2 regions of the Bradyrhizobium sp. AZCC 2176 genome follow, and region 1 is predicted to be linked to the other one. Evidence: riboswitches for the same ligand, from Rfam matches in the RefSeq annotation. Region 1 holds a riboswitch; the other holds the start of a gene.
What was found. A riboswitch is a leader RNA that binds a small molecule or an ion and turns the genes downstream of it on or off. The one in region 1 is predicted to bind S-adenosylmethionine.
Positions count from the first base shown of each region.

Region 1 (15,114 bases):
ATCATGTGCCGGGAAATCCTTTCGCGCGATGACGACCGCCGGTGAATGGGCGGTGATGCCGATCGGCACGAAGTCCGTGAGCGGATCGTATTTGACATTCGGCGTGAGCACCGGGGCAGCCACATGCGAGCCCATGGCCGCCGCAAGCAACGTGTAGCCGTCGGGTGCGGCGGCCGCCACGCGCGCGCCGCCGACCGTGCCACCGGCGCCGCTGACATTCTCGATGACGAAGGATTGCCCGAGGGTTTTGGACATCTGGTTGGTGACGATGCGCGCCACCACATCGCTGGCGCCCCCTGGAGGGAACGGCACGATCACAGTGACCGGCCTGGAGGGATAGTCCTGCGCGGGCGCCGGCACGATGCCGGCAACGAAAACAATCGCGATGACGATAGAAGGCCAGACGCTAGAGCCTTTTTCGTTTCGATATAGTCGAAACGGGGCTCTGGATTCTCGATTTGACGCGTTTTCTTGACGCGAACCGGTCTCCACTCCGCTTGAAAACGCTCTAACACTCGCTTTCATGGCGCACTCCTGTCCGCGCCGTCGCGCGGTCATTAGTTCCGGTCACTCTCCAATATCTCCGCGACCTCGACCCGGCGTCCCTCGCGCGCCGAGAGAATGCCGGCGCGCACCACCGCGAGCGATCTGGTCGCGTACTCGCCGCCAACTTCGTGCCGGCCCTGCCGGCGAACTGCTGCCGCGAACTCCTCGAGCTCCTCGACTACGGTGTCGTTCGCAGCACACGGCACCGCCACCGGCGTGGTCTCGCCGCGCTTGAGCAGGCGAAGCCCGTTGTGCAAATCGTAGTAGGCGGTAGCGTCCTTGCCGTAGACGTTCATCAGATAATATTCGGACGCCGAGGCGTAGCTCGCGTTCAGTGCGGAGAGCGCGCCGTTCTCGTGTTCGAGGATCAGGCTCGCGACATCCGGATTGTCGCCTGGCAGCACCAGTTGCGCCGATTGTCCGCGCACCGCATGGATCGGCCCGATCAAATATTCCAGGACATCGATGTAGTGGATGCCGATCTGCAGCATCACGCCGCCGGGCATGCCGGCGGCCTGGTAGCGCCACGACGTAACGAGCCTGCCGAACAGGCCGTCATCGATCTGCTGCCTGATCCAGCGGAAGTGGCTCTCGCGCCGCCGCTGATAGCCAAGCGCCAGCACCACGCCGGCGCTGCGGCAGGCCTCCGTGATGGCGCGGCCGTCGGAGACGCTGTTGGCGATCGGCTTGTCGAGGAAGACATGTTTGCCCGCGGCAGCGGCGGCGCTTGTGGTCGCCAGATGCACATCGTTCGGCGTCGTGTTGATGATCGCTTCGATCTCGGGATCGGTCAGCATCGCCTCGTAGCTCGCGGCCGGCCGGCAGCGATATTTGGCCGCGAAGTTTCGGCGCTTTTCTGCAGAGCGGGCGTAGCAACTAAGAATCTCGAGCTTGCCCGAGCGCTGGATGGCGTCGGCCAGCACATCGGACCACCATCCCATCCCGACGCACCCTACACGTAGAGCACCAGTATTCACGACCCATCGCCCTCCCGCGGCCACTCGCCTGCGAAAGCCCCGCGGCCGCCGTCCATGCGTTCGAGCAGGATCATGTGCGCGCCGGCATCGACAATCGCGGAAGCGATCGCGATACCGGCCTGGCTGGCCATGTCGACGGCCGACGTCATGATCTTCTTCGCGCCTTGATGGGCGACAGGCTTGCTCTCGCCGACGTACATTCCGGGAGTTCCGGGCTACGAAAGACACGCCTGGATTGTGCGCCAGCGTGTCGCCGCCATCAAGCAATTTTCATGTGCTGATCGCGCCGATGACGCAATATGTCCGCCGGCCGCGGTGCTTCGCCGACGAGGCGATCGGGCAGCCGTGGAATTGAAGCAGGTGTAGAGTGGGCAAAGCGCAGCGTGCCCACCACCACGATCCCGGGCGTAAATGGTGGGCACGCGGAGCCTGTCATCGGGCGCGCATTCGCGCGACCCGTTGGCTTTGCCCACTCTACGAGTCCTGGATGCTGTCGATCAGCTCGTCGGCATGACGTAGGCGTAGATCCGGCCGCGCGAAACCGGCGCCTCGCGGACGCGATTGCCGTTATTGCCGGATATCATGATCGGATTGCCCTTGGCATCGATGCCGGTGATGATGCCGACATGGCCGCCGCGGCGGCCGCGTGACATCACCGCAATCGCGCCGACCTGCGGGCCGGAAACGCGCTGGCCGTATTTCGCGAACGAGTTCGCCATGTCCGAGCCGGTGCCGCGATAACCGGAATGCTGCAGAACCATATTCATGAACCGCGCGCACCACAGGCTGCCGCGTCCCGTCGGGTTGCCGCCGAGGTAACGGCGCGCCTCAGCAACGACGTTCGACGAGGTGAAGCTGGATGCCATCGCGCCGCCGGCCGGTGTCACGGTCGAATTCGCTCCCACGCTCGCATTCGCTGCGACGCTTGCGTTGGTATCGACGCTTGCATTGGCATCGGCAAGACCGCGCGCCTGCATCTGCGCGACGCCACGCTCCCAGCGCGATGCGTGCGCGGCGTGCTTGAGCCGGGCACGGCGGCCGCGATCGACGCGCGCTTCCGTGACGACGTTGCGCGAGCCGAAGCCGCCAGGCGCAACCATCGGGCTGCTTTCCATGAAGCTCGGGTTGGTGTCGGCAAAGCCGCCGGCCTGCATGTGGGCCCCGCCGCGCTCCCAGCGCGACATCCGGATAGCATGGCGATGGTGGCGATAGGCGTAATGATGCTTCGCATGATGGCCGGCGTGATAAGCGCGAGCGTGTCGCCCTGCGCCGTGGTGAGGCCGTGCTGAAGCTGGAGTGACAAATGCGATGATAGAAACCGAACACAGTGCCAGCGCGATGAAACGAAGCGACCGGCGAAATGCAAACAACTGACGCATACTAAATCCTCTGTAGCCACCCCCAACTTCCCCTTTGCGTTCGTCTACGAACGACCGCGGTCGGCGTTTTGCGTGTGGCGATGTGACGAGAGGAAGATTTCATGTGGCGGCGCGGAAACGATTCCGGGGTGATTCCGCGATGATTCGATGGCGAAAATGGAACAATTCCGCCGCATTGCAGCCCCGAGAATTAATTGCAATTTTCGGAGCGAGCCACGTAATGATGTTACGTAAAAACAAGAAAATGGAGAGGAATCCGAAATGCCCTATGCCGTCGCCAAAGATAGCGCCAAGGATAGCGTTCGTCTTCACTATGAAGAAGCGGGAAGCGGGACGCCGATCATCTTCCTGCACGAGTTCGCGGCCGACCACACCAACTGGGAGCCGCAGATGCGCTACTTCTCGCGTGGCCACCGCTGCATCGCCTATTCGGCACGCGGCTATACGCCGTCCGACGTGCCGCCTGATGCCGCCGTCTACACCTACGAGCATTTCTACACCGACGCGCTTGCCGTGCTCGATCACCTCGGCATCGCCAAAGCGCATTTCGTCGGCCTGTCGATGGGCTCCTACTCCTCGCTTCAGGTCGGGCTCAATGCGCCCGGGAGGGCGCTGTCGATGACGCTCGCCGCCGTGGGCGCCGGCTCGGAGCTCGAAAACCTCGACGCCTTCCGCGCGCAGTGCCGGGCCAATGCCGCGCAGTATGAGGCGATCGGATCGGTCGAAGTCGCCAAGGTGACGCGCGAGGCGCCGAGCCGGATTCCGTTTTTGCTGAAGGACCCGCGCGGCCATGCCGATTTCTACGCCGCGCTGGCGCGGCACGACGCCAAAGGCTCGGCCAACACGATGCGCAGTTTTCAGGGCCAGCGTCCCTCGATCTACACCATGACGGATGCGATCCGGCGCGTGCCGACGCCGGCGCTGATCCTGTGCGGCGACGAGGACGACAATTGCATCGGGCCGAGCCTGTTCCTGAAGAAGCATCTGCCGGCGGCCGGGTTAGCGTTCTTTCCCAAATCGGGCCACGTGCTCAATCTCGAGGAGCCGGCGCTGTTCAATGAGATGGTGGAGCGGTTCATCGCGCTGGTCGAGGCCGGGCGGTGGCCGGTGCGGGATGCGCGGTCGATGGTTTGACTGTCATTCCGGGACGGCGCGAAGCGACGAGCTATGATGTGCAATTGCACATCTGAGAATCCATTCATCCACGAAACCTGCGGCCCGGTGGATTCCGGGTTCGATGCTTCGCATCGCCCCGGAATGACGGCGGAGTCCTACTTCCCCACCGTACCCCTGCTCAGCAAAAACACGCCCTGCTCGCCGAACATGTTCCAGACCCACCAGGGCAGATTCAGCGGCACCGGGCGGCCGTAGAGATCGAGCGCCACCGCGCGCTCCATCTTGACGTTGATCGCGTCGCACAGTTCGACGAAATCCTTGATGGTGCAGAAGTGGATGTTGGCCGTGTCGTACCAGGTCGCCGGCAGGTTCTCCGTGCGCGGCATGTGGCCGCCGACAAGGAGCTGCAGCCGCATCTTCCAGAAGCCGAAGTTCGGAAACGAGACGATGGCGCGCCGGCCGATCCGCAAGAGATTCTCCAGCACGACCTTCGGCTGCCGCGTCGCCTGCAGCGTCTGCGACAGGATCACATAGTCGAACGCATCGTCGGGATAGTTGACGAGGTCGGTGTCGGCATCGCCCTGCACCACGGCAAGGCCCCTGGCGACGCAGCGGTTGACGCCTTCGCGCGACAGCTCGATGCCGCGGCCGTCGATGCCGCGGCTCTCCAGGAGCTGCAGCAACTCGCCATCGCCGCAGCCGACGTCGAGCACTTTTGAGCCGCGTCCGATCATGTCGGCGACCAGAAGGTGGTCGGTGCGATACTTGCCCGTGCGGTCCGGCGCTATGCCGCCGAGCGGCAAGGCCGGTTCCTGAACCGCCATATCAACCACCCGCACCATTGGAGAGCCCGCGCGCCTTGCCTGCCGATTGCAGGAAGGCGCGGGCAATGTCGAAAAACTCCGGTACATCGAGCAGGAAGGCATCGTGGCCGCGATCGGTCTCGATCTCGGCGAACGACACCCGCGCGCTCGATGCGTTCAGCGCATGCACCAGCGCCCGCGATTCCGAAGTCGGGAACAGCCAGTCCGAGGTGAACGACACCACGCAGAAGCGTGTCTTGATGCCGAGAAACGCCTGCGCCAGCACGCCGCTGTGGTCGGCGGCGATATCGAAATAGTCCATCGCGCGCGTCAGATAGAGATAGCTGTTGGCGTCGAAGCGCTCGACAAAGGACGAGCCCTGGTAGCGCAGATAGCTTTCGACCTGGAAATCCGCGTCGAACGAGAAGGTCGGCAGCTCGCGATCCTGCATCCGCCGCCCGAACTTGCGATGCAGCGCGGCGTCGGAGAGATAGGTGATGTGCCCGGCCATCCGCGCCACGGCCAATCCACGATGCGGATGGGTGCTGCGTTCGAAATAGCGCCCATGATGCCAGTCCGGATCGGCCATCACGGCCTGCCGGCCGAGTTCGTGAAACGCGATGTTCTGCGCCGAATGGCGTGTCGCGCAGGCGACCGGCAGCGCCGAAAACACCCGTTCGGGATAGGCGGCGGTCCATTGCAGCACCTGCATGCCGCCCATCGATCCGCCGATCACGCAGAACAAGGTTTCGATGCCCAGCCGATCGAGCAACATGGCCTGCGCGCGAACCATGTCGGGGATGGTGACGATTGGAAAATCCAGTCCCCACGCCTTGCCGGTGGCCGGATTGGTCGAGGCCGGACCGGTCGATCCCATGCAGCCGCCGATCACATTCGAGCAGATGATGAAATACCTGTCGGTATCGAGCGGACGGCCGGGACCGACCATGATTTCCCACCAGCCGAGCTTGCCGGTCAGCGGATGCACATTGGCGACATGCTGATCGAGGGTCAGCGCGTGGCAGATCAGAATGGCGTTGGAGCGGTCGGCGTTCAGTTCGCCATAGGTCTGATAGGCGATCTGGAATGGCGCCAGGTCGACGCCGCAATCGAGCTTCAGCGGCTGATCCATGCCGAACGTCGCGACCAGCGACGTCGGGTGATCGGCCTCATGGGCGCGATCCTCGCCCTGGATCGACGGACCGGTTATCGAATGCACGTTTGTCATCGCGTCGACCTTCCTCCTCGCGGAGGCTCTACGGACAGAATCAAGCCATGAAAAACCCGGCCTGAACGAAAGGTTCGGCCGGGATCAACTCTGTCCCCGGCCTGTTTAGCGAGTTGTTTAACGTGGCTGCAAGCCGGCCGGCTCAAATGACCACGGAATGGAACAAAGCTAGTCCCACCTTGGCAATTCGTCAAGGCAGGCGGGGCCGGGCGGCATGGTTAACCGCCTCGTGCAGGGCTCCCCCGTGACGTTTCTCTTTGCTTTCAGCGCCCGTCTTTCCTAATCAATGCGACTGTCTGCCGGCCGCATCGGGCTGTTCCGGCACCAAGGTTTTTTCGGATGTCCAAGGCACCCCCGGCCCCGCCCTCGCTGCAGGAATTGCGCAAGGAGATCGATGCGATCGACGAGCAGGTCCATCGCCTGCTGATAGCGCGCGGCGACATCATCGACCGCCTGATCCAGGTGAAGCAGACCCAGGAAGTGGGCTCGGCGTTCCGGCCTGCCCGCGAGGCCAGCATGATGCGGCAACTGGTGCAGCGCCATCGCGGCATCCTGCCGCTCGACACCATCGAGAGCATCTGGCGCGTCATCATCTCGACCTTCACCCATGTCCAGGCGCCGTTCTCGGTGCATGCGGACGTCTCGGTCGGCGAGCCCGCGATGCGGGATTCGGCGCGCTTTCACTTCGGCTTCGTGGTGCCTTATGTCGGCCATTTCAGCGCGCAGGCCGCGGTGGAAGCGGCGGCAAAATCGAAAGGCGACCTGGCGCTGGTCTCGGCGATCTCGAGCCGCACGCCGTGGTGGCTCGCGCTGGAAGCCAGCGGTGCACCGAAGATCACCGCGCGGCTGCCGTTCCTCGAACGCGCCGACCATCCGGCGGCGCTGCCGGTGTTCGTGATCTCGCGGGTTGCCGACGACGCCATGGTGACGGAAGTCCAGATGTGGAGCGTGCGCGTCTCGGGGTGGAGCGCCGATATCGCCCGCGCGCTGGCGCCGCTCGCCGAAATCGTCGCCGTGCCCGATACCGCCTTCGACGGCGCGGCGCTTCTGGTGTCGGATGCCGGCACCGGCTTCGAGAAGATCAAGCACGCCCTGATCCAGGCCGGCGCCTCGGTGCGCTCCTCGGCCCTCGTCGGCAGCCACGCAACGCGCTATACGGTGCCCACTAACGGGGCAGCCAAGTCCTAAGCCGCCTTGAATATCCGGAGCCAGAAGATGAACCGCCCCATGCCGAATCCCGGCATTCTCGACATTGCGCCCTACACGCCCGGCAAGACGCCGGTGCCGGAGCCGGGCCGCAAGGTGTTCAAGCTGTCCGCCAACGAGACGCCGTTTGGGCCGTCGCCGAAGGCGATCGAAGTCTACAAGCGGGCGGCCGCGCATCTGGAGGACTACCCGGAAGGCACCTCGCGGGTGCTGCGCGAGGCGATCGGCCGCGCCTACGGGCTCGATCCCAACCGCATCATCTGCGGCGCCGGCTCCGACGAAATCCTCAATCTGCTGGCGCACACCTATCTCAGCCATGGCGATGAGGCGATCTCCACCACGCACGGTTTTCTGGTGTACCCGATCGCCACCATGGCAAACGGCGCCAACAACGTCATCGCGCCCGAGACCGATTTCACCGCCGACGTCGACGCCATTCTCGCGCGCGTGACGCAGAAGACCAAACTGGTGTGGCTCGCCAACCCGAACAACCCGACCGGCACCTATGTGCCGTTCGACGAGGTCAAGCGGCTGCGCGCAGGTCTGCCGTCGCATGTGCTGCTGGTGCTGGATGCCGCCTATTCCGATTACGTGTCGCGCAACGATTACGAGCTCGGCCTGGAGCTGGTAGCGACCACCGAAAACACCGTGATGACGCATACGTTTTCCAAGATTCACGGGCTGGCGGCCTTGCGGATCGGCTGGATGTTCGGCCCCGCCAACGTCATCGACGCGGTCAACCGGATCCGTGGGCCCTTCAACGTCTCGACGCCGGCGATGCTGGCGGCGGTGGCCGCGATCGAGGACACCGCGCATGTCCAGATGTCGAAGGCGTTCACCGAGCAGTGGCGCAACTGGCTGACGGAGGAAGTGACAAAACTCGGGCTGAAGGTCACGCCGAGCGTGGCGAATTTCGTGCTGATCCATTTCCCGCAGGAGAAGGGCAAGACCTCGACTGAAGCGGACGCGTTCCTCACCAGGCGCGGCCTGGTGCTGCGGGCGCTGAACAATTACGGCCTGCCGCACGCACTGCGCATGACCATCGGCACCGAAGAGGCCAATCGCCTCGTCGTCGACGGCCTGCGCGACTTCATGGCGGCCAAGTGAATACGGCACCGATCTTCCGGCGCGTCGCGCTGATCGGCTTCGGCCTGATCGGCGGCTCGATCGCGCGCGCGGCGCGGGCGCAAGCGCTCGCCAGCGAAATCGTCACCACCGCGCGCTCGGAGCAGACCCGCGCGCGGGTGACCGAGCTCGGCATCGTCGACCGCGTGCTTGAGACCAACGCGGATGCCGTTGCAGACGCCGACCTCGTGATCCTCTGCATCCCGGTCGGCGCCTGCGGGCCGGTCGCCCAGGAGATCGCGCCTTTCCTGAAACCCGGCGCGATCGTCTCCGACGTCGGCTCAGTCAAGGGCGCGATCGTCCGCGAAATGGCGCCGCATCTGCCGCACAATGTTCATTTCGTTCCGGCCCATCCGGTCGCGGGCACCGAGCATTCCGGTCCCGACTCCGGCTTCGCCGAACTCTTCATCAACCGCTGGTGCATCCTCACGCCGCCCGATGGCGCCGATCCGATGGCCGTCGAAACGTTGCGTGCGTTCTGGGCGGGCATGGGCGCCAAGGTCGAGATCATGACGCCTGATCACCATGATCTGGTGCTGGCGATCACGAGCCATCTGCCGCATCTGATCGCCTACACCATCGTCGGCACCGCGGACGAACTCGCGCAAGTGACGTCGTCGGAAGTGATAAAGTTCTCCGCCGGCGGCTTTCGCGATTTCACCCGCATCGCGGCGTCGGATCCGACGATGTGGCGCGACGTGTTCCTCAACAACAAGGAAGCCGTGCTGGAAATGCTCGGGACCTTCAACGAGGATCTTTCAAAACTCACCCGCGCCATCCGCCGCAACGACGGCGATGCACTGTTCGAGCACTTCACCCGCACCCGCGCCATCCGCCGAGGCATCGTCGAGATCGGTCAGGATTCGGCAGCACCCGATTTCGGCCGGCCACATCCGCCGCTGGCGAAGAAGCTGGAGTGAGCCCCACTCTCGCGGCCATCTTGCGAACGAAGCGAAGCAATCCATCTTGCCGCGCGCGAAGCATGGATTGCTTCGTCGCTTCGCTCCTCACAACAATGACGTGGTGAGATTCGTCAGGCTCACCGGGCCTGCGGGAAACCGAGATCAAGTCGCCCTGTTGAACCCGCGAGTGCACAATCTCGACATCGGCGCCCGCGGCCTGAATTTCCCTGAAGCGTTTCCGCGAAACGAAGCGATGGACTTTCGCTCTGGATTAGAGGGGCTGAACGTAGGGTACAGCATTCATCAACAGCGCACCAAAAAGAAGGACCAGATAGAGCAAGGAAAACACGAACAGGCGACGCGCAGGCTGCCTTTCCCTGTCATTGCTCCGACGTACTTGCCATGAGAGAAAAATCATGATCGCTCCAAGCATCGCCGCAACGACGCCATAGATCGCGCCCGCGAACCCCAATGCCCAGGGCAGCAGTGAGACAAGAGCCAGAAGAACGCTATAGAGAAGAATCTGGCGCTTTGTTTCGGCGCGGCCGGCTACGACTGGCAACATCGGCACCCCGGCGCGAGCATATTCTCCGGCAAGATTGAGCGACAGTGCCCAGAAATGGGGTGGGGTCCAAAGGAAAATGATCAGGAACAGGATGAGCGGTTCGAGCCCAACATTTCCGGCGGCCGCGACCCAGCCGATTACCGGAGGGAGTGCGCCAGCCGCGCCGCCAATGACGATATTTTGCGGCGTTCGGCGCTTGAGCCACATCGTGTACACGACGACATAGAAGAAAATTGTGAAAGCAAGCAGCGCAGCCGCGGCCGCGTTCAGGAACGTGCCGAGGCTTAGAACGGCGCATATGCCAAGCACCAGCCCGAAAATCAACGCTTCCGGGCGCGATACGCGGCCGCTGGGAATTGGACGCATGGCGGTACGCGCCATCAACGCATCGATGTCGGCGTCGAACCACATATTGAGCGCACCTGCGGCGCCGGCTCCAGCAGCTATGCAAAAAAGTGCAACGACACCGGCGAAGGGATCGATGCCGCCCGGTGCGACCATGAGACCGACCAGTGCGGTAAAGACGACCAGCGACATAACGCGCGGCTTCGTCAGCGCGACATAGTCCCCGATGCTGGCATAGCTCCCGCGAACGAGAATTGAACGATTGATTTGCATGAGATCAGTGCCTCCCCTTGCCGGCAACATGGCGGCGTCTTTTAGTCCGGTACTAAAAATCCATCGGTTGCAGAACACTCTTGTCAGGCGGTCTCCGAAACGCAGCAGTCCGCTTTACTGGACCTTTGCGAGCTTGCTTCCTGCAGGGGCAAACCCAGCCTTCTTTCCCTTCGCGTCGAACTGCTTGAGGTAGGCGACGATGTCGTCAATTTGCTTTGGATCTTTCAAGCCTGGAAACGTCATTTTGGTGCCGGGTATCTTGGCTTTCGGATCCTTGATGTATTCGCGGAAGGTTGCTTCATCCCAGGTGATCCCGGAATTCTTGTTCGCGGCTGAATAGCTGTAGCCTTCAATCGTCCCGGCCTTTCGCCCGAACAGCCCGTTGAGCAACGGGCCAACGGCGTTCTTTGCGTTCTCCCCGATCTGGTGACACGCCTTGCATTGGACAAAAATCTTCTCGCCGGAAGCCGCATCCTGGGCATACCCGGGAACGACTGCGAAGATTCCGGCTCCGAGCACGAGAATGAAGCGGCGCATCCGACTGTCTCCATGGCCGACAAGGAAGTGGTCGCGCAAACCGCAGCGACTATCTTGCCAATTGGCTAGCCCAGCGAGTTGATCACTTCCCGATAGGCGGCTTCAGGAAACGCTTTCAGCGTGCGCGTCCGGATGTTTCCCAGCATGCCCAGTTGCAGATTAAAGCGCGCCGCCACAGCATCATCAGGAGCTTCGTAGATCGCGACCATGTCATACTCGCCCATGGTGAGGAAAAAGAGCTTGAACTCGCCGCCCATATCCTTGAGTGCTTTCTTTGCCGTATCCAGACGACGAGGCGAGTCCTTTACCTTCAGGATGCCCTGGTCGGTCCAATTTGCGAGCATGACGTATGTGGTCATGACCTCTTCCTTCTGATGCGAGGCGGCAGTAGCTAAGTCGGCGACGTGAAGAACAAAACCCGGATGAGGTGCGTGTACTCGGATTCGAACACCATGATGGCGACGAACACCAGCACCAGCACTGGAGGCAGCAGGATGGCATAGGCGAGCGCCAACCGCTCCCAGGCCATGTGCATGAATACCGCGACGATCAAGCCGGCCTTCAGCACCATGAAAAGCAGGATCAGCGACCATCTGAGATAGCCATGGAGGCCAAAGTAGTCGACGAGATAGGAGCAGGTGCTGAGGACGAACAACCATCCCCAAACCACGAGATAGAGCTTGATCGGGTGCTGCTGCCCCTTTGCGTGCGTGGCTCCCGCCGCGATTGCCTCATGCACATGGGTTTTCAGCAAAGGTTGTTGTGCTTCCAGTTGTACCGCCACGTTTGTCATGCGCCGACCTCACCAAAGATAAAAGAAGGCAAAGATGAACACCCACACCAGATCGACGAAGTGCCAGTACAGACCGGTGATTTCGACGATCTCGTAATTCCCCTTCCTGCTCGTGAAGAAGCCGCGCCTCCCGACGTCGAAGTCTCCCCGCCAGACCTTTCGCGCGATCGCGATCAGAAAAATCACGCCGATTGTCACGTGAGTGCCGTGGAAGCCGGTGATCATGAAGAAGCTGGAGCCGAACTGCGCTGCTCCCCAGGGGTTTTCCCAGGGCCGCACGCCCTCCATGATCAGCTTGGTCCATTCGAAGGCCTGCATTCCGACGAAGGTTGCGCCAAGCGCCGCCGTGGCCAGCATCAGTACCGCGGTCTTGGTGCGATCACGGCGGTAGCCGAAATTGACGGCCATCGCCATTGTCCCGCTGCTGCTGATCAGGATGAAGGTCATGATGGCGATCAGGATCAGGGGGATATGGTGTCCCGCAATCTCGAGGGCGAATACCTCGCTCGGATTCGGCCACGGCACGGTCGTGGACATTCGCGCGGTCATGTAGGACAGCAGGAAACAACTGAAGATAAAGGTGTCGCTCAGGAGGAAGATCCACATCATGGCCTTCCCCCAGGAGACATTCTTGAAGGCGCGCTGATCCGAGGACCAGTCGGCAGCAATGCCTTGCCAGCCGGCAGCCCGCGCAGGCGATTCTCCAGGGTTTGTCAGCGCGGTCTCTGCCATCTGGTTTCTCCTAGTTGAGCAACCGCCGACAGATGTCGACGAAATCGTCCGTCCAGCCCGTCAGCAGACCAAGCAAGACCAGCCAGACCAGCAGCAGGAAGTGCCAGTAGATCGTGCAGAGCTCCACGCTCAGGCGCACTTGGGGCATCTCGGCGCCACGCCACACCTTGCCCGTCGTTCTGCCAAGCGCCACCAGGCCGCCCATCAAGTGCAGCCCGTGCGCCGCGGTAATCATGTAGAAGAAGGAATTGGCAGGATTGGACGCGACGAAATAGCCCGCTTCCCTCAACTGTTGCCACGCCAGCAATTGTCCAACCAGGAATGTAACGGCGGATGCACCCCCTGCGCACAGGCCGACGATGACACCGTTGATGTCGTCCCGGCGCGCGGCCACATACGCCCACTGCAGCGCGACACTGCTCACGACCAGGACGCCGGTGTTGAACCACAGCAGCGCAGGCACGGGCAGCGTCCGCCAGTCCACCATGTTCATGCGCATGGAGTAGGCGCTGATGAAGAGTGCGAACAACGAGGTGGCGACCGCGAGAAACACGCCCAGTCCGATCTTCGCTGCCGGCAGGGTCATTGCTCCCGTGCCCGGGAAGTCATCGATCGGACCTTCTTCCAGCCAGGGCTTGGCTGTCAGCCGCTGTTGCGACAGCCACCACCCTATGATGACCGCTATTACAGCCATGAACAGGATGATGGCGCTCACGGAGCAGCTCCCTGAAGGGCCGGCGTCGCTCGTGGCTGGTTCTGCGGAATGAAATCCTGGGCGGCACCGGGCACGCTGTAGTCATACGCCCATCGATAGACCACCGGGAGCTCCTTGCCCCAGTTGCCGTGCCCGGGCGGGGTCTCCGGCGTCTGCCACTCCAGCGTTGTCGCCCGCCATGGATTGCCCCCTGAGGGCCGGCCCTTGAAATAGCTCCAGACGAGGTTGAACAGGAATACCATCTGGGCGAAGCCCACGGTCAAAGCCATGATGGTGATGAAGGCATTGAGCGTATGGGTCGATGACGGGATGAACGCCGCTTCGCCGATGTCGTGATACCGGCGCGGAACGCCGAGCAGTCCAATGTAATGCATGGGGAAGAAGATCAGATAGGCGCCGAGGAACGTCACCCAGAAATGAAACTTGCCCATCCAGTCATCCAGCATCCGCCCCGTGACCTTGGGATACCAATGATAGATCGCGCCCAGCACGACCATGATCGGCGCCACGCCCATCACCATATGGAAATGCGCGACGACGAACATCGTATCCGACAGCGGGACATCGACGACGACGTTGCCGAGGAAGAGGCCGGTGAGCCCGCCGTTCACGAATGTGATGATGAAGCCGAGGGCGAACAACATCGGAACCGTGAGGTGGATGTCGCCGCGCCACAGGGTCAGCACCCAGTTGTAGACCTTGATCGCGGTAGGGATGGCGATGATGAGCGTCGTCGTGGCGAAGAAGAACCCGAAATGCGGGTGCATGCCGCTCACATACATGTGGTGCGCCCACACGACGAAGCTGAGCGCGCCGATCGCCACGATAGCCCAAACCATCATGCGATAGCCGAAGATGTTCTTGCGCGCATGCGTGCTGATCAGATCGGAAACGATGCCGAAGGCCGGCAAGGCGACGATGTAGACTTCAGGATGGCCGAAGAACCAGAACAGATGCTGGAACAGGATCGGGCTGCCGCCGCCGTACTTCATCTGCTGCCCCATCTCGACGAGGGAGGGCATGAAGAAGCTGGTTCCCAGCAAGCGATCGAACAGCATCATGACAGAGGCGACGAACAGCGCCGGGAAGGCCAGCAATGCCATCACCGTAGCCGTGAAGATGCCCCACACCGTCAGCGGCAGCCGCATCAGCGTCATGCCGCGGGTGCGCGCCTGCAGCACCGTCACCACATAATTCAGCCCGCCCATGGTGAAGCCGATGATGAACAGGATCAGCGAGGACAGCATGAGAATGATGCCCCAATCCTGCCCGGGCGTGCCGGAGAGGATCGCCTGCGGCGGGTATAGCGTCCAGCCGGCGCCGGTTGGCCCGCCAGGCACGAAGAAGGTCGACGCCAGCACCACGACTGCGAGCAGATAGACCCAGTAGCTCAGCATGTTCACATAAGGGAACACCATGTCCCGAGCGCCGACCATCAGCGGGATCAGGTAGTTGCCGAAGCCTCCAAGGAACAACGCCGTCAGCAGGTAGATCACCATGATCATGCCGTGCATGGTGATGAACTGGAGATATTGATTTGCATCGATAAAGGAGAATGTGCCGGGAAATCCCAGTTGCAGCCGCATCAGCCACGACAGCACCAGGGCCACCAGCCCGATTGCCGTCGCCGTCAGCGAGTACTGGATAGCGATGACTTTGGCATCCTGCGAAAAGACATACCGCGTCCACCAGCTTTTGGGGTGATAGAGCTCAACCTCCGGCACTTCTGCAGGCGGAGCGTCCGCGATTGCATCATAGGGGACATCGACCATTGAATTACCTCCCGGTCGTTTCTTCCATCAGGGCGCGATGAGAGGGTCTTGCGCGCCCAATTTTATCTTCGCAGCAGCATTTCTTATTTGCCGCCGGATT
Region 1 is NZ_JAZHRX010000001.1:3,401,849-3,416,962, reverse strand. It holds gene V1288_RS15870 (tripartite tricarboxylate transporter substrate-binding protein) at 1-360, opposite strand, end outside; gene V1288_RS15865 (Gfo/Idh/MocA family protein) at 558-1,523, opposite strand; gene V1288_RS15860 (heme-binding protein) at 1,520-1,723, opposite strand; gene V1288_RS15855 (TIGR02594 family protein) at 2,021-2,902, opposite strand; gene V1288_RS15850 (alpha/beta fold hydrolase) at 3,164-4,036, shown strand; gene metW (methionine biosynthesis protein MetW) at 4,174-4,842, opposite strand; gene metX (homoserine O-acetyltransferase MetX) at 4,844-6,049, opposite strand; SAM riboswitch at 6,134-6,213, opposite strand; gene V1288_RS15835 (chorismate mutase) at 6,389-7,237, shown strand; gene hisC (histidinol-phosphate transaminase) at 7,265-8,362, shown strand; gene V1288_RS15825 (prephenate/arogenate dehydrogenase family protein) at 8,359-9,300, shown strand; gene V1288_RS15820 (heme o synthase) at 9,554-10,465, opposite strand; gene V1288_RS15815 (c-type cytochrome) at 10,580-11,002, opposite strand; gene V1288_RS15810 (GYD domain-containing protein) at 11,068-11,361, opposite strand; gene V1288_RS15805 (cytochrome C oxidase subunit IV family protein) at 11,394-11,795, opposite strand; gene V1288_RS15800 (heme-copper oxidase subunit III family protein) at 11,805-12,527, opposite strand; gene V1288_RS15795 (cytochrome c oxidase subunit 3) at 12,538-13,242, opposite strand; gene V1288_RS15790 (cbb3-type cytochrome c oxidase subunit I) at 13,239-15,014, opposite strand; gene V1288_RS15785 (cytochrome c oxidase subunit II) at 15,098-15,114, opposite strand, start outside.

Region 2 (15,114 bases), 1.6 Mb from region 1:
TGAACTACGCCCGCGGGTCGCTCTTTTGCTTCGAGCATGATCTCCGCGCAAACGCTACCGCGTTTGTCGCGAGGGAAAACCGGCAACCACTTTTCCGGATCATGCTGCCATGATTAGCCGACATCGCGCGATCCGCCAAGCTGTTCCGTTCGTCGTCTCGCCTTACTGTTAACTTCCGCAAAAATTCCAGATGCGCTCTCTCAAGCCGGTGCTATGATCCGTTCAGGGGCTTGGTGGCGTATGACGGGGCGTAGCTACACTATTTTCGATTCGGGGATCGGCCGGTGCGGCATCGCGTGGGGGCCGTCGGGCATCATCGGCGTGCAGCTTCCTGAAGTGCGCGAGATCGATACGCGGCGGCGGCTCTATCAGCTCTATCCGGATGCGCGCGAACTTCGCCCTCCCAAAAATGTCCAGGTCGCAATCGAAGGCATCACCGCCCTGCTGCGCGGGGCTAAGTGCGATTTCGCCGAGGTCGCGCTGGATATGACCGGCATTCCTGCCTTCAGCCAGCGCGTCTACGCCTATACGCGCGCGATCCCGCGCGGGGAGACCCGGACCTACGCGGAAATAGCGTCGGCCTTGCGCGCGTCCGGCGCGGTCCATTCGGTGGCGCAGGCGATCGGCCGCAACCCCTTCATGGTCATCGTGCCCTGCCATCGCGTGCTGGAAGCGGGCAATTATGCCGACAAGATTTCGCCGCACGGCGGGGCGATCTCCAAGCGGCGGCTCCTCTCGATCGAGGGCGCCAGCCCGACCACCAGTAAGACGCTGTTCGATGTGCTGCTGCCGGTTGCACCGCCGCGTGCGCATACTTAAGTCTGCGGGATGACGGCGAGCTCGCTTCTCGAACGCAAATCCATTTCCGTTTCCGATTACCGCTGCACTGCAGCGCCCGGCGACAAGCCGTTTGCGGAGCAGCATAGCCGTCATTCGATTTCCTATGTGCGCAAGGGCAGTTTCGGCCTGCATTGCCGCGGCAAGTTCAGCGAGTTGGTGGCGGGATCGGTGCTGATCGGCCATCCCGGCGACGAATATATCTGCACCCACGAGCATGTCTGCGGCGACGAATGCCTGTCGTTCTTCCTCGCGCCCGAGCTGGTGGATGCGATCGGCGACAGCCAGGCCCCCTGGCAGATCGGCTCCGCGCCGCCATTGCCGGAACTGGTGGTGCTGGGCGAACTGGCGCAAGCGGCAGCAGATGGCAGCAGCGACATCGGCCTCGACGAGATCGGCCAGGTGCTGGCGAGCCGCTTTGTCGAGGTGGTTTCCGGCAAGCCGCGCAGATCCGGCCCGGATGCTGCGCGCGACCGCCGCCGCGCGGTGGAGACCGCGCTGTGGATCGACGCCAACTCGCACCAGCAGATCAACCTGGAGGATGCCGCCGCCCAAGCCGGGATCAGCCCGTTCCACTTCCTGCGGCTGTTCTCGGAAGTGCTCGGCGTTACCCCCCACCAATATCTGGTGCGCTCGCGGCTGCGCCATGCCGCCCGACGTCTGGCCGATGACGACAGCCCGATCACCGATATCGCCTATGATGTCGGCTTTGCGGACTTGTCCAATTTTGTGCGCACGTTTGGCCGAGCCGCCGGCGCCTCGCCGCTGAAGTTCCGCCAGGCCTCACGGGGCAAGCGCAAGATTTTCCAAGAACGGCTGGCCCTCCATTGACTAGGCTTTCTCCACGACGCGCGCATTCGCGCGCTAATGACTGGAGAGACTCATGTACGACCACATCGGTTTACGCGTCGGCGACCTCGACGCCAGCGTTCGCTTCTATACGGCAGCGCTCGCCCCGCTCGGTTTCGTGCTGTGCTCGCGTGACGATTCCGGCGCGGGCTTTGGCCCGAAGGGCGAACCGGCGCTTTGGCTGCATCTGCAAAAGGGATCGGCCGGCTCGGCCGCGCATGTCGCGTTCCGCGCCAAGGATCATGCCGCGATCAAGCAATTCCATGCCGAAGGCCTGAAATGCCGGCGGTCGCGACAATGGCGGCGCCGGGCCGCGCGCGGATTACAGCCCGACCTATTACGCGGCGTTCCTGATCGACCCTGATGGCAACAATGTCGAGGCCGTGTGCACGTAGCATAGATCACGCCTCACCCACGGCCTCATCCTGAGGAGACCGCGAAGCGGTCGTCTCGAAGGATAGCCGCAAACACCGAACCAGTCATCCTTCGAGGCTCGCAAGAGCTCGCACCTCCAGCAACAACGGCAAAGCCGTTGTGCAGGGATAACGAGACGCAAAGGAAAATCACCATGGCCTCCATCCAGAAAGACATCATCATCGACGCATCCCCCGCCGACGTCTGGGACGCGCTGCGCGATTTCGGCGCGCTGCATACGCGGCTGGCGCCCGGCTTCGTGACCGACACCAAGCTCGACGGCGACACGCGCATCGTGACGTTTTCAAACGGCACGGTGGCGCGCGAAATCCTGGTCGATTGCGACGACACCAAGCGGCGGCTGGTCTATGCCGTCGTCAGCGAACGCATCAGACAGCACAGCGCTTCGGCGCAGGTTTTTGCCGAAAGCGACGGCCGCACCCGCTTCGTGTGGATTGCGGATGTGCTGCCGAACGAGATCGCGCCCTATATCGACGCGCAAATGGATTTGGGCATCCAGGCCATACAGAAGGCCTTGGGACGCAACGCGGCATGACATCAACATTTCTCGACGCCCTCGGCGCGGACGGTCCCTCGGCCGACCGCGCCGGCAGGATGGATCTCTACGGCCGCTTCGTCGGCTCCTGGGATCTCGATGTCAGGCAGTTTTCCGAAGACGGCACGGAGCGCCGCCGCGCCGGCGAATGGCACTTCGGCTGGGCGCTGGAGGGGCGCGCGATCCAGGATGTCTGGATCGTGCCGCCACGCGGCGAACTGCGGCACGGCGATGCCGCGACCAGTTTCAACTCCTACGGCACCACGCTGCGGGTCTACGATCCCGATATCGACGCCTGGCGGATTCAGTGGAGTGACCCGGTGACGCGAAATTTCCTGCAGATGATCGGTCGCGCGGAAGGCCGCGACATCGTGCAGCTCGGCACGCGCCCGGATGGCCAACTGGCCCGCTGGAGTTTTCTCGACATCGCCGCCGATTCATTCCTCTGGCGCGGCGAAGTCTCGGCGGATGCGGGCGCAACATGGCGCGTCGTCACCGAGTTCACCGCCCGCCGCAGGAAAGCGTGATCTTTCTCACAGATCAGCCCACGCCCCACTCCTAGCCTCAGCGGGTGCGTCCGAATGGCGCCGCGCCCGCGGTCGCCCGCGCATGAGGAACAGAACCATGACGGGAGCTGACAAGTTCGTCTGCCACGCAGCCACGCTGCTTTTGCTGTTCACCCTGACTTCGATGCCGGCCAAGGCGCAGTTCGTCGGCTTTGGTGGCGGCGGAGGCGGCGGCCAAGACATGATGACGCAGATGGCGCCGATGCTGGAGATGATGAAGGCCAGGATGGGCAAGCGCCGCTTCGCCATGATGATGCAGACCATGGGCCCGATGATGAGCCGCATGATGGAAGGCGGCGGCGGAATCCCCGGCGAATTTGGCGGCGGCTATGTACCCGAGGGTTACGGCGTGAACGCTGGCGGCATGAATTTCGGCAGCATGGGCGGCGGAGATTTCATGGGCATGCTCGACAGCGGTGGTGGCGGTGAGCTGATGAGCATGGTCCCGCAATTGATGCGCATGGCCAGTACCGGCGGCAGCCGTCACGGCCGACGTCACCGGCGGCGCTGACCGTTTCAGTCGACGCGGTTCTCTCGGACCGCCACCCTGAAGAGCGCTCTCGCGCGCGTCTCGAAGGGCGACGGCCACAACTCGAGCCGTTCATCCTTCGAGACGCGCTTCGCGCTCCTCCAGCGACACCGGCGAAGCCGTTGCGCGGGGATGACGGGTGAAGGGTCACGACAGCGCCGGCTTCACCACGGGCACGCGCGGCTTCGGCCCCCAGCGAGTCAACATCACGCTGACGCACGACAGCACGCCGAGCAACACCATGGAAGCCGCCGCCAGTTTGAAGAAGTCCTGTGCGGTCGCATCATGCGTTGACAGCCACCAACCGCCGGCGCCGATAAACAGCAACCGCACGGTCTGCGCCAGCACCGGGCCGATCACCTTGGCCGCGCCTTGCGATGAAAAATAGCACGTCGTGGCAAGGCCGAGGAAAGCATACATCGGTGCCGCCGTCGACAAATACTGCCGGCTGGCGGCGCGCACGCTCGCATCATCGGTGAAGAGATTGACCCAGATGTCAGGGAAGATCGCAATGACACTCGCAACCGTACCGACCGATACGAATGCGACGACCCCTGCGATCCAGCAGATCCTGCGGGCCCGCGCGATGCGTTGCGCGCCGACCGCCATGCCGACCATCGGCACCGAGGCGATGCCAACCGCAAATGAGATCGACGTCAGCATGAATTCGAGTCGCGCGCCGATGCCGTAGCCGGCGAGGATTTCGGTGCCGAAACTCGCCAGCATGTGGGTGAAGATGCTGATGGTGAGCACCGACTGCAACGGCGAGAAGCAGGCGATGGCGCCGACCTTCAGGATGTCGATGAAGATCGGCATCCGAATGTGAAGGCCGCGGATCTTTGGAATGACGCGCGCGCGGCCGGAGAACAGGTACCAGGACATCACGGAGATGCTGATGAGATAGGCGATCAGCGAGCCCGCGGCGACGCCGCGCATGCCGAATTGCGGGATCGGGCCGAGGCCTAAGCCAAGCGTCCCGCCGAGAATGATCTGGCAGACGGCGGATGACAGCATCATGAGCGACGGCAGCTTCATGTTGCCGGTGCCGCGCAAGATACCGGACATCGTGTTCATCAGCCACGGCACCACCGCGCCGCCGAAGAAAATCTGCGTATAGGCGACCGCCTGCGTCAGTACGTTGCCGCGACCGCCGAGCAATTCCAGCAGCGCGGGGCCGAAGATCAGCATGCCCAGCATGAATACAAGCCCGAAGCAGAGGCCGATCAGGAGCGCATGCGCGGCCAGCGTCGAGGCACGGTCGGTATCGCCGGCGCCGAGCGCACGCGCGATAGCCGAGGCCACGCCGCCGCCCATGGCCCCGCCCGACATGGTCATGGTCAGGATCACGATCGGAAACACCAGCGCCATCGCAGCCAACGATTCCACGCCAAGCCGGCCGATATAGGAGGTCTCCGCGATCACGACGCAGGTGCCAGCGGTCAGCGCGATCACGTTCGGCCAGGCCAGCCACAGCAGCGTGCGCAGGATCGAGCCGTCGAGCAGCGCGTTCTTCAACGGCGCTTTCGGCGCCGGAAGCGGGCGCTCCTTCTCGTCGACAGGAATTTCGGCAGCGCCGAGGTCGGACATTTCTGCTCCCCGCGCGCGGGCTTGGGTGGCCGCGGCGCGCGCCTTCCTAGCATGGCGAGGGGTGATTCCACGTGCGAAAGGCGCAATGGGGGCCTGCGGGATTGCAGGCGGGGCGTCGCCGGCCGCCCATTTCACGCGAAATTCATGCCGGATCACACGAACGTTCAGGCGAGCGCCGCATTGACCGGTCAACCTCCCGAGGAACCCGCCATGCGCAACAACCGCGTTCTTCAGGCAATGTGCGTCGGCGCGCTGGCGCTGCCGCTGGCCGCCTGCAACGATCCCAAGGACACCGCGACCGTGACGCAAAGCTACGGTCCTTCGCCCAACCTGCCGCCGCCGGAACATTCGTGGATCCCGACGGTAGATATCGCCTCGGTCAACCGCTGGCCCGACGGCGCCAAGCCGATCGCCGCCAATGGCATGACGGTCAATGCCTTCGCGAGCGGGCTGGACCATCCGCGCTCGGTCCATGTGCTGCCGAACGGCGACGTGCTGGTCGCCGAGAGCAATGCGCCGCCGAAACCGGACGACGGCAAGGGCATCAAGGGTTTTGTCTACAAGCAGGCGCAGAAATGGGCGGGTGCGGGAGTGCCGAGCGCCAACCGTATCACGTTGCTGCGCGATGCCGACGGCGATGGCGTCGCCGAAACGCGCAGCACTTTCCTCAGCGGGTTGAATTCGCCGTTCGGCATGGTGCTGGTCGGTGAAGATTTCTATGTCGCCAATTCCGACGCGATCATGAAATTCCCCTATTCGACCGGCGACACCAAAATCAGCGCGCCCGGCGTCAAGCTTGCGGACCTGCCGGCCGGCACGCTCAATCATCACTGGACCAAGGACCTCACCGCCAGCCGCGACGGCAGCAAACTTTACGCAACCGTCGGCTCCAACAGCAATGTCGGCGAAAACGGCATGGAGGCGGAGAAGGATCGCGCCGCAGTTCTGGAAGTCGATCGCGCCAGCGGCCAGTTGCGGCTGTTCGCCTCGGGCTTGCGCAATCCGAACGGTCCGGCATGGAATCCGCAAACCGGCGAGCTCTGGGTCGTCGTCAACGAGCGCGACGAACTCGGCAACGATCTCGTCCCCGATTACATGACCTCGGTGAAGGACGGCGCGTTCTACGGCTGGCCGTACAGCTATTTCGGCGATCACGTCGACACCCGCGTCGAGCCGCGGCGGCCCGACCTGGTGCAGAAGGCGATGGCTCCCGATTATGCGCTCGGCGCGCATACGGCCTCGCTTGGGCTCGCCTTCAACACCGGCAATCTGTTTCCGCCCGAGATGAAGGACGGCGCTTTCATCGGCCAGCACGGCTCGTGGAATCGCAAGCCCCGCGCCGGCTACAAGGTGATCTTCGTTCCATTCAAGGACGGCAAACCTTCAGGCCCGCCGCAGGACGTGCTGACCGGCTTCCTTAATGACAAGGGCGAAGCGCAGGGCCGCCCCGTCGGCGTGCGGCTCGACAATCAGGGCGCGCTGCTGGTTGCGGACGACGTCGGCAACACGATCTGGCGTGTGACGCCAGCGGCGAAATCGGCATCGCGCTGACGCGAAGCGCCGCCTCAGTCGGGTAACCGACATGGAGCGGCGTCCGCGCCGACCAAACGATATAAGTTCTGTCGGTTAACGGGAACAGGCGAGACGGCTCCACGTTGAACCCTGCGGGTTCCGGTCGGTTCCGGTGCAGCGCGGGACAAATAGCCGTGTCATCACAGGTTAACGTGCCCCTCAGCAACTTGCGCGCGGTCACCATTGTTATCGTGGTCGCGTTCCATTCCGTACTGCCATATCTCGCGTCACAACCATCCCATCCCTTTCAATTCGACGCGCCGCCCTATCGCTGGATTGCATTTCCGATCCTTGACCGGGAGCGCTGGTTCGGCTTCGACCTGTTTTGCGCGTGGCAGGACGTCAGCCTGATGTCGCTGATGTTCTTCCTGGCTGGCTTGTTGACGCCGCCCAGCCTGGGTCGTAAGGGGCCGCGCACCTACATCTTGGAGCGTTCGTGGCGGATCGGCCTGCCGTTCGTCTTCGCCGTCGGCATTCTCAGTCCTCTCGCCTACTTCGCGTCCTATCGGCTGACGGCGGCCGATTCCTCCATCACTGCTTTCTGGCAACATTGGCAGGCGCTCCCGATGTGGCCTGCCGGGCCGCAATGGTTCTTGTGGCAAATTTTCCTTCTGGGCGCGGTTGCGGCCGCGCTCCACGCGCTCGCCCCACATTGGCTCAAGGCATTGAGCGTGCTGGTGGCCCGCCTTGCCGACGATCCGCTGAGGTTTTTCATCGGGCTCACAATGCTCTCCGCGTTGGCCTATGTGCCACTGGCGATGGCCTTCACGCCGTGGGAATGGACCTTCCTTGGCCCATTTTCATTTCAACTCAGCCGGCCATTGCACTATGTCGTCTATTTCTTCGCGGGATTTGCGATTGGTAGCCATCGACCCGAACACAGCATATTGCGTCCCGATGGTCCGCTTGCACGTCATTGGCTGGCCTGGCTTACCGCGGCCGTGGCCAGCATGTCCCTATGGGGCGGGCTCACATCGCTGACCATGCCAGACTGGCAGGCAAGCGCGCCGATTTCTCGCGTGGCTTCGGCGCTCGCGTTTCCGGTTGCTTCCGCGGCCGCCGCGCTGTGTCTGGTCGCGATCTGCCTTCGGTTGTTGCGGTCGCGCCATCGCGTGCTCGACGGCCTCTCGAGCCATGCCTACAGCATCTATCTGGTGCATTACGTCATTGTGGTGTGGCTGCAATACGCGCTGCTCGACGCCGACCTCGCTGCCATTGGCAAGGCCACTATCGTATTTGCCGCTGCGCTCAGCCTCAGCTTGGCTGCAAGTGCCGGTGTGAAGATCGGAGTTAAGGCGCTCGTTTTGCGCTATTCCGAGCTGCGAGGCGAGCACGCCATGGCCGATCAATCGCAATAGACGGGGGCCGACATGTCGCTGGTACTGACACTTGCGTCCCGCAACCTGTTTCACGATCGGCTTCGCTTCGTCGCGACCCTCGTCGGAATCGTCTTCTCGGTGGTCCTTGTCATGATCCAGATGGGCCTGTTTCTCGGATTCGGCCGAATGGTCACCACGATGGTTGACAACGCCTCGGCTGATTTCTGGATCCTGCCCAAAGGGGGCCAAATGCTTTGAGGATCCTTCGCTCCTCGACGTCAAGCTGCGTGACCGCGTTGCAACGGTTGAGGGCGTAAGTTCGGCGGTCCCGCTGGTGATCGGGTTCTCGGACTGGCGCCTGGAAAGCGGCGAAGTGACGCCGGTGTTCATAGTGGGATCCGACCTGCGCGACGGCAGCTTGCAGCCTTTCAATGTCGTGGACGGCAACGTACAGACGTTAACGCAGGGCGCGAACGTTGCGGTCGATCGCTCCTATTTTGACAGGCTCGGCGTAAGCGGCGTCGGCTCGACCGCGGAAATCCGCGGCCGCAAGGTGCGCGTAGTCGCCATCACGGACGGAATTCGCTCGTTCGCCACGACGCCTTACGTGTTTGTCGACCAGAAGAACGTGCGCAATTACACCGGGACGCCGCGCGATCGCGCCAGCAGTATTCTTGTTCGGCTGAAAAGCGATGCCGATCGGGAGAAGGCTCTCAGCGCCATCCGCGCGCAGGCCGGCGAGGCGGAAGTTCTTACTTCAGACGATTTCCGCAGCCGCAGCCGGTCATTCTGGCTGTTCGGCACCGGCGCCGGAGCCGCGCTGTTTGCCGGTGCATTGCTTGGGGTGATCGTCGGCACCGTGATCGTCGCGCAAACGCTCTACTCCAGCACCAAGGACCATTTGAGCGAATTCGCCACGTTGCGTGCGATGGGTTCCTCGAACGCCTATATCTACGGTGTGATCATCTATCAGGCGCTCATCAATGCCGTGATCGGCTTCTGCGTCGCCGCGGGGATCGGCTCGCTCGTCGTCCAGATGACCGCAAAAAGCGCATTGCCGATCGTGATCACGCCATGGCTGATGGCGGCGCTGTTCGTCCTGACTGTCGTGATGTGCGTAGCGTCGGGCATCGGGGCGATCGTCCGTGTGGTGCGCATCGATCCGGCCACGGTGTTCATGCGATGAATGATTACGTAATTGAAGCCAAGTCGGTCGAGAAGACGCTGGGTCGCGGCGCCGGCGAGGTGCAGGCGCTGCGCGGCATTGATCTCGCGCTGCGCCGGGGCGAGCTGACATTGCTGATGGGCCCGTCGGGGAGCGGCAAGACCACGCTGCTGCTGGTTCTTGGATGCATGCTGACGCCGAACTCGGGCAGCGTCACCGTATGCGGTACGCCGACGTCCAACGCCGACAAGGAAGCACTCGCCAGGATTCGGCGCGAGCATGTTGGTTTCGTGTTCCAGTCCTATCATCTGTTCCCGACACTGACCGCGGCGCAGAACGTGCAACTGGCGCTGGATATCCGCGGCGAGCACGGAAGGAGAGCCGCGCAGAAGTCGCGAGAGGCTCTTGCAATGGTTGGGCTCGAGCAGAAGACGGATAGTTTGCCGGGTGGGCTCAGCGGCGGCGAGCAGCAAAGGGTCGCCATAGCGCGCGCGCTCGTCGCAGACCCTTCTGTCGTCCTGGCCGACGAGCCGACCGGTGCGCTGGACGGAAAGAACGGTCAGAGCATCATGCGCATTCTCGCCGATACCGCCCATGAGCGCGAGCGAGCGGTGCTCGTTGTCACCCACGATCCGCGGGTCGTCCCGTTTGCGGATCGCATCGTCGAGATCGAGGACGGTCTGATCGTGACAGAGCGACCTGGCGAGACGGCCCGCCCGCGTTTGCCCAGGGCCGCGCCGTTCAGGGCTTGAGGGCAAGGACGAGCCATGAGCCTGCGGGCGGAAATTCTGCGCGTCGGTATTCGGATGTTTCTCAAGCGGCGCAGCGGAGCACTCGACGTCGAGCAGTGGCGGAAAGAGATGCGCGCGATCGAGCGGTTTCTGCCGCGCCCGCCTGCCAGGAGCGAAACCATCACGGTCGAGGCCGGCCGGCTTACGCTGCACCGGGTAAAAACTTCGGCATCCCGGCCGGAGCGCAACGTGCTTTACCTCCACGGCGGTGCCTACGTTTCCGGCGCGCCGGTCTATTACCGACATTTCCTGTGGCGGATTGCCGACGCCTTGCAAGCGCGCGTCTGGGCGCTCCAATACCGCCTGGCTCCCGAACACGCCTTTCCGGCGGCGCTTGATGACGCCGTCGAGGGCTATCATTGGCTTGCCGATCACACACCGGATATTCGCCAGTTGTTCGTGGTGGGAGATTCCGCGGGCGGAGGTCTCGCGCTGGGCCTGCTGCTGAAACTTCGTGACGACCGCAAAGCTCTTCCCGCCGCGGCTGTCGTCCTGTCGCCCTGGACCGATCTGGCCCTGACCGGTCCCTCCTTGAAGTCGAATGCAGCGGCCGATCCGATGCTGAATGTCGATGATCTCCCTGACCTGGCGCGGCTCTATCTCGCCGGCACCGATCCACGTACGCCCTACGCTTCGCCGCTCTACGGCGATCCCGCCGGGCTGCCTCCGGTCCTCATTCAAGTTGGCAGCGATGAAATTCTCCGAGACGACGCTGTCCGAATGGCGGCGCTGCTGTGGTCAGAGAATCCGCGCAGCAAGCTCGAGGTCTGGCGCCGCATGCCGCATACTTGGCAACTGTTTGTGCCGGTGCTGCCTGAAGCTCATCAGGCGATTGCGCGGATCGGGGAGTTTATCTCGAAGGTCGGCAGCTAAGCCGACCTGTTCGCGGTCACACCCGGAAATGCTTGCTTAGCTTCAACCCCTGCGCCTGGTAGTTCGAGCCGATGCGCTGGCCGTACATCGCGTCGGGCCGCGACAGCATTTTCTCGTAGACCAGACGGCCTACGATCTGGCCGTGCTCGAGGATGAACGGCACCTCGCGCGAGCGCACTTCGAGCACGGCGCGCGCGCCCTGCCCGCCGGCGCCGGCATAGCCGAAGCCGGGATCGAAGAATCCCGCATAGTGCACGCGGAATTCGCCGACCAGCGGATCGAACGGCACCATTTCGGCGGCGTAATCCGGCGGCACCTGCACGGCCTCCTTGGAGGCCAGGATGTAGAACTCACCGGGATCGAGAATGAGGCTGCCGTCTGGACGCGCCGGGATCGGCTCCCAGAATTCGTCGACGGCGTAGCCGCCGCGACGGTCGATATCGACCACCCCCGTGTGGCGCTTGGCGCGATAGCCGACGAAGCCTGATGTGTTCTCACCGGAGAGATCGACCGAGAGCGCCACGCCATTGGCCAAATCTGCATCGTCGATATCGACCAGCCGCTCGGCGCCATGCAGCGCATCGAGTTCGTCGGCATTGAGGATGGCGTCACCGGCGCGGAAGCGCACCTGAGAGAGCCGCGAGCCCTCGCGCAGCAGCACCGGAAACGTCTTCGGGCTGATCTCGGCATAGAGCGGGCCGTGATAGCCGGCGCCGATCATGTCGAAGCGGCGGGTGCCGTCGGCGATCACGCGGGTGAAGACATCGAGCCGCCCGGTCGAACTCTTCGGGTTGGCGGCCGCCACGATCTCCCGCGGCAGAGCGAGGCTTTCCAGCAGCGGCACGATGTAGACGCAGTTGGTCTCCAGCACCGCGCCATCGGAGAGGTCGATTTCGTGCAGCTTCAGCTCGTCGATGCGCTCGGCAACCGTGGCGCCGGGACCGGGCAGAAAGCTCGCGCGCACCCGGTAGGCGATGTCGCCCAGCCGCAAATCGAGGCTCGCCGGCTGGATCTGGCTTTCGACAAAGGGATATTCCGGCAGGATCAGGCCCGCATCCGCCATCGCCGCGATCATGCGGTCGGGCAGAATTCCGTTGGCGTCGGGCGGAAGCGTGAACGGCACGGCGCGATCCTCAATACGGCCCAATTGTCATCCAAACCTCGTAAATATGGGCTTTTAGGGGTTATCCGATGGCCGCCTTGACGGGAAGGGCGCGAGGTAATATCAGCATGACTTATCCCGTGGTGATTTGAGCCGGCCGGCTTGCAGCCACGTTAAATAAATCGCTAAACAGGCCGGGGACACGTGTGATCCCGGCCTGTGGAAATTTTTCCAGGCCGGTTTTTTGTGACCATTTTCCGGTGGTCACGGCGGAGGTCACATGTCTGAGACTGGTTCTACCAAGCGCTATCGTCCCGAAACCAAGCTGGTGCATGCCGGCGCCCTGCGCTCGCAATTCGGCGAGACGTCCGAGGCGCTGTTCCTGACGCAGGGCTTCATCTACGACACCGCCGAGCAGTGCGAGGCGCGGTTCAAGGGCGAGGATCCCGGCTTTCTCTATTCGCGCTTTTCCAATCCCAACATCTCGATGTTCGAGCGGCGCATGATCGAGCTCGAAGGCGCCGAAGCCGCGCGGGCGACCGCGACCGGCATGGCGGCGGTGACGACTGCGATCCTCGCCCCGCTGAAGGCCGGCGACCACGTGGTGGCGGCGAAGGCGATGTTCGGCTCTTGCCGCTATGTGGTGGAAGATTTGCTGCCGCGCTACGGCATCCAGTCCACCCTCGTCGACGGCCTCGACCTCGACCAGTGGAAGCGCGCGATGCAGCCGAACACCAGGACGTGCTTCCTGGAGAGCCCGACCAATCCGACGCTCGACGTGCTGGATATCCAGTCGATCGCCGAGATCGCGCACAAGGGCGGCGCGCGGCTGATCGTCGACAATGTGTTCGCCACCCCGATCTGGCAGAGCCCGCTGTCGCTCGGCGCCGACGTCGTGATCTATTCCGCGACCAAGCACATCGACGGCCAGGGCCGCTGCCTCGGCGGCATCATCCTGTCCTCGGAAGCGTTCATCGCCGAGCACATCCACAATTTCATGCGCCAGACCGGTCCGTCGATGTCGCCGTTCAACGCCTGGGTGCTGCTGAAGGGGCTGGAGACGCTCGGCGTCCGCGTGCGCGCGCAGACCGAGACGGCGGCGAAGGTCGCGGACAGCCTTGCCAAGCATCCGAAGATCTCGCGGCTGATCTATCCCGGCCGCGCGGATCATCCGCAGGCTGCACTGGTGAAGCGGCAGATGCGTGCCGGCTCGACCCTGATCGGCTTCGAGGTCAAGGGCGGCAAGCAGGCCGCGTTCCGCTGCCTCAACGCGCTGCAGATCTCGCGCATCTCCAACAATCTCGGCGATGCCAAGAGCCTCGTCACCCATCCTGCGACCACGACGCATCAACGGCTGACGCCGGAGGCGCGCGCCGAACTCGGCATCAGCGAGGGTTTCATTCGCTTCTCGGCCGGGCTCGAACATGCCGATGATCTGATCGAGGATTTTGCGGCGGCGCTGGAGAAGGCGTGAGGGCGAATGGCGAATAGCGAATGGAATTCATCCCATTCGCTATTCGCTACTCACTATTCGCCTCTCTCACATCGGCCGGTACGCGCGCACGTTCGCGGGCACGTTGACGCCGAGCTTGATCTGGCCGACCGACTTGATGATGTCGTCGCCGAGCAGTTGGGCGAAGCAGGCGTAGCCCCAGTCGCTCATATGCAGGCCGTCGGCGATCACGAAATTCTCGATCGGAATCGCCTGCTTTTCGTGCCAGTCCTTCATCACCGCAAACCGCGGGAAGACGCCGACCTTGCGAAGCTCGGCGACCTTGTTGAGCAGGCGCATCATCTTGCCGGCGCTTTCCGCATGCTCGTTGACCCGTGGCGAATATTGCGGATCGATCAGCACAACGTCGGCGCCAACCATCTGAATGCGCGAGATGCCTTCCTCGACGAGCTTTGCCGTCTCACCCGGATCGAGGTTGCGCAGCACCGCGTTGGTGCCGACCTGCCAGATCACCAGATCCGGATGCAGGTCGATGACGGCCGTCTGCAGCCGCTTCATCATTTCCGGCGCATCCTCGCCGCCCTTGCCGGCATTGATGACGGAGATATCGGCCGTCGGATATTGCCGGCGCAATTGCGCGGCGAGCCGGTTGGGATAGTTGAAATCCGGCGAAGTCGCGCCAAAACCAGCGGTCGACGACGATCCGAACGCGACGATCACCACCGGCTGCCCCGCAACCAGCTTGCTCGCGACGCGCGGCAGCGACCCCATCGATTTGGAGGCGCCCTTTGGCGGCAGGCACGGAACACGGCTGAAGATGTCGCCGGCCGATTTCGCGACTTCCCTCACCTTGTCGATGGCCTTGCCAGTGATGCCCTTCTGCGCCGCCGCATTGGCGGCGGCCGGGGGCGCTGCCTGCGGTGGGGCGCTCTCGGCCTTGTTGTCGGTCTTGTTGCTATCGGACAGCGCCGCCTGCTGGCCGCTCTGCTGCGGAGCCGTCTGCGCGTGCAGCGGCAGCACCGAGGCAGGCATCAATAGCGCCAGGCTCGCGGCAAAGATGGTCGGCAATGTCGACAAACGAAAAGGGTAGTGAGAACTCATTAACGCTGGTCCCTAATTCTGCTGCGCCTGGTCGAGGCGGGCCGCATCGAGCACAAATTTCGACAGCGCGCGGCCGAGGCAGCCATGAACCCGTTTGGCCATGTCGGTGCCATGAAAAGTACTGAACAGATCGAAATCTCCGGCGTCGTTCCAGTGACGCATGATGGCAAACCGGTCGAACAGCGGAACATTATGCTGCTGCGCCACCACGCGCATATTATCTAGGTATGGCGGCGCAGAAATCATCGTTTCCGTCCGCGGGCTGTATTGCAGATTGACCAGAACCACATCGGCTCCCGCATTTTGCAGCGCAACAATTCCTTCGTCGATGGCACCGCGAAAATCGTCGGGATCGACGGATCGCATAGCATCGACGGTTCCCGTCTGCCAGATGACCAAA
Region 2 is NZ_JAZHRX010000001.1:1,788,038-1,803,151, forward strand. It holds tRNA gene V1288_RS08145 (tRNA-Gly) at 1-14, opposite strand, end outside; gene V1288_RS08150 (methylated-DNA--[protein]-cysteine S-methyltransferase) at 241-819, shown strand; gene V1288_RS08155 (helix-turn-helix transcriptional regulator) at 829-1,668, shown strand; partial or broken gene V1288_RS08160 (VOC family protein) at 1,721-2,081, shown strand; gene V1288_RS08165 (SRPBCC family protein) at 2,255-2,656, shown strand; gene V1288_RS08170 (hypothetical protein) at 2,653-3,183, shown strand; gene V1288_RS08175 (hypothetical protein) at 3,281-3,733, shown strand; gene V1288_RS08180 (MATE family efflux transporter) at 3,899-5,338, opposite strand; gene V1288_RS08185 (PQQ-dependent sugar dehydrogenase) at 5,549-6,889, shown strand; gene V1288_RS08190 (acyltransferase family protein) at 7,045-8,268, shown strand; gene V1288_RS08195 (hypothetical protein) at 8,281-8,487, shown strand; gene V1288_RS08200 (ABC transporter permease) at 8,564-9,415, shown strand; gene V1288_RS08205 (ABC transporter ATP-binding protein) at 9,412-10,146, shown strand; gene V1288_RS08210 (alpha/beta hydrolase) at 10,162-11,058, shown strand; gene V1288_RS08215 (2'-deoxycytidine 5'-triphosphate deaminase) at 11,075-12,181, opposite strand; SAM riboswitch at 12,291-12,370, shown strand; gene V1288_RS08220 (O-succinylhomoserine sulfhydrylase) at 12,441-13,634, shown strand; gene V1288_RS08225 (SGNH/GDSL hydrolase family protein) at 13,701-14,714, opposite strand; gene V1288_RS08230 (SGNH/GDSL hydrolase family protein) at 14,727-15,114, opposite strand, start outside.
Region 2: it holds a riboswitch for S-adenosylmethionine, as region 1 does, so the genes downstream of both, V1288_RS08220 (O-succinylhomoserine sulfhydrylase) here and metX (homoserine O-acetyltransferase MetX) in region 1, are expected to answer to the same signal.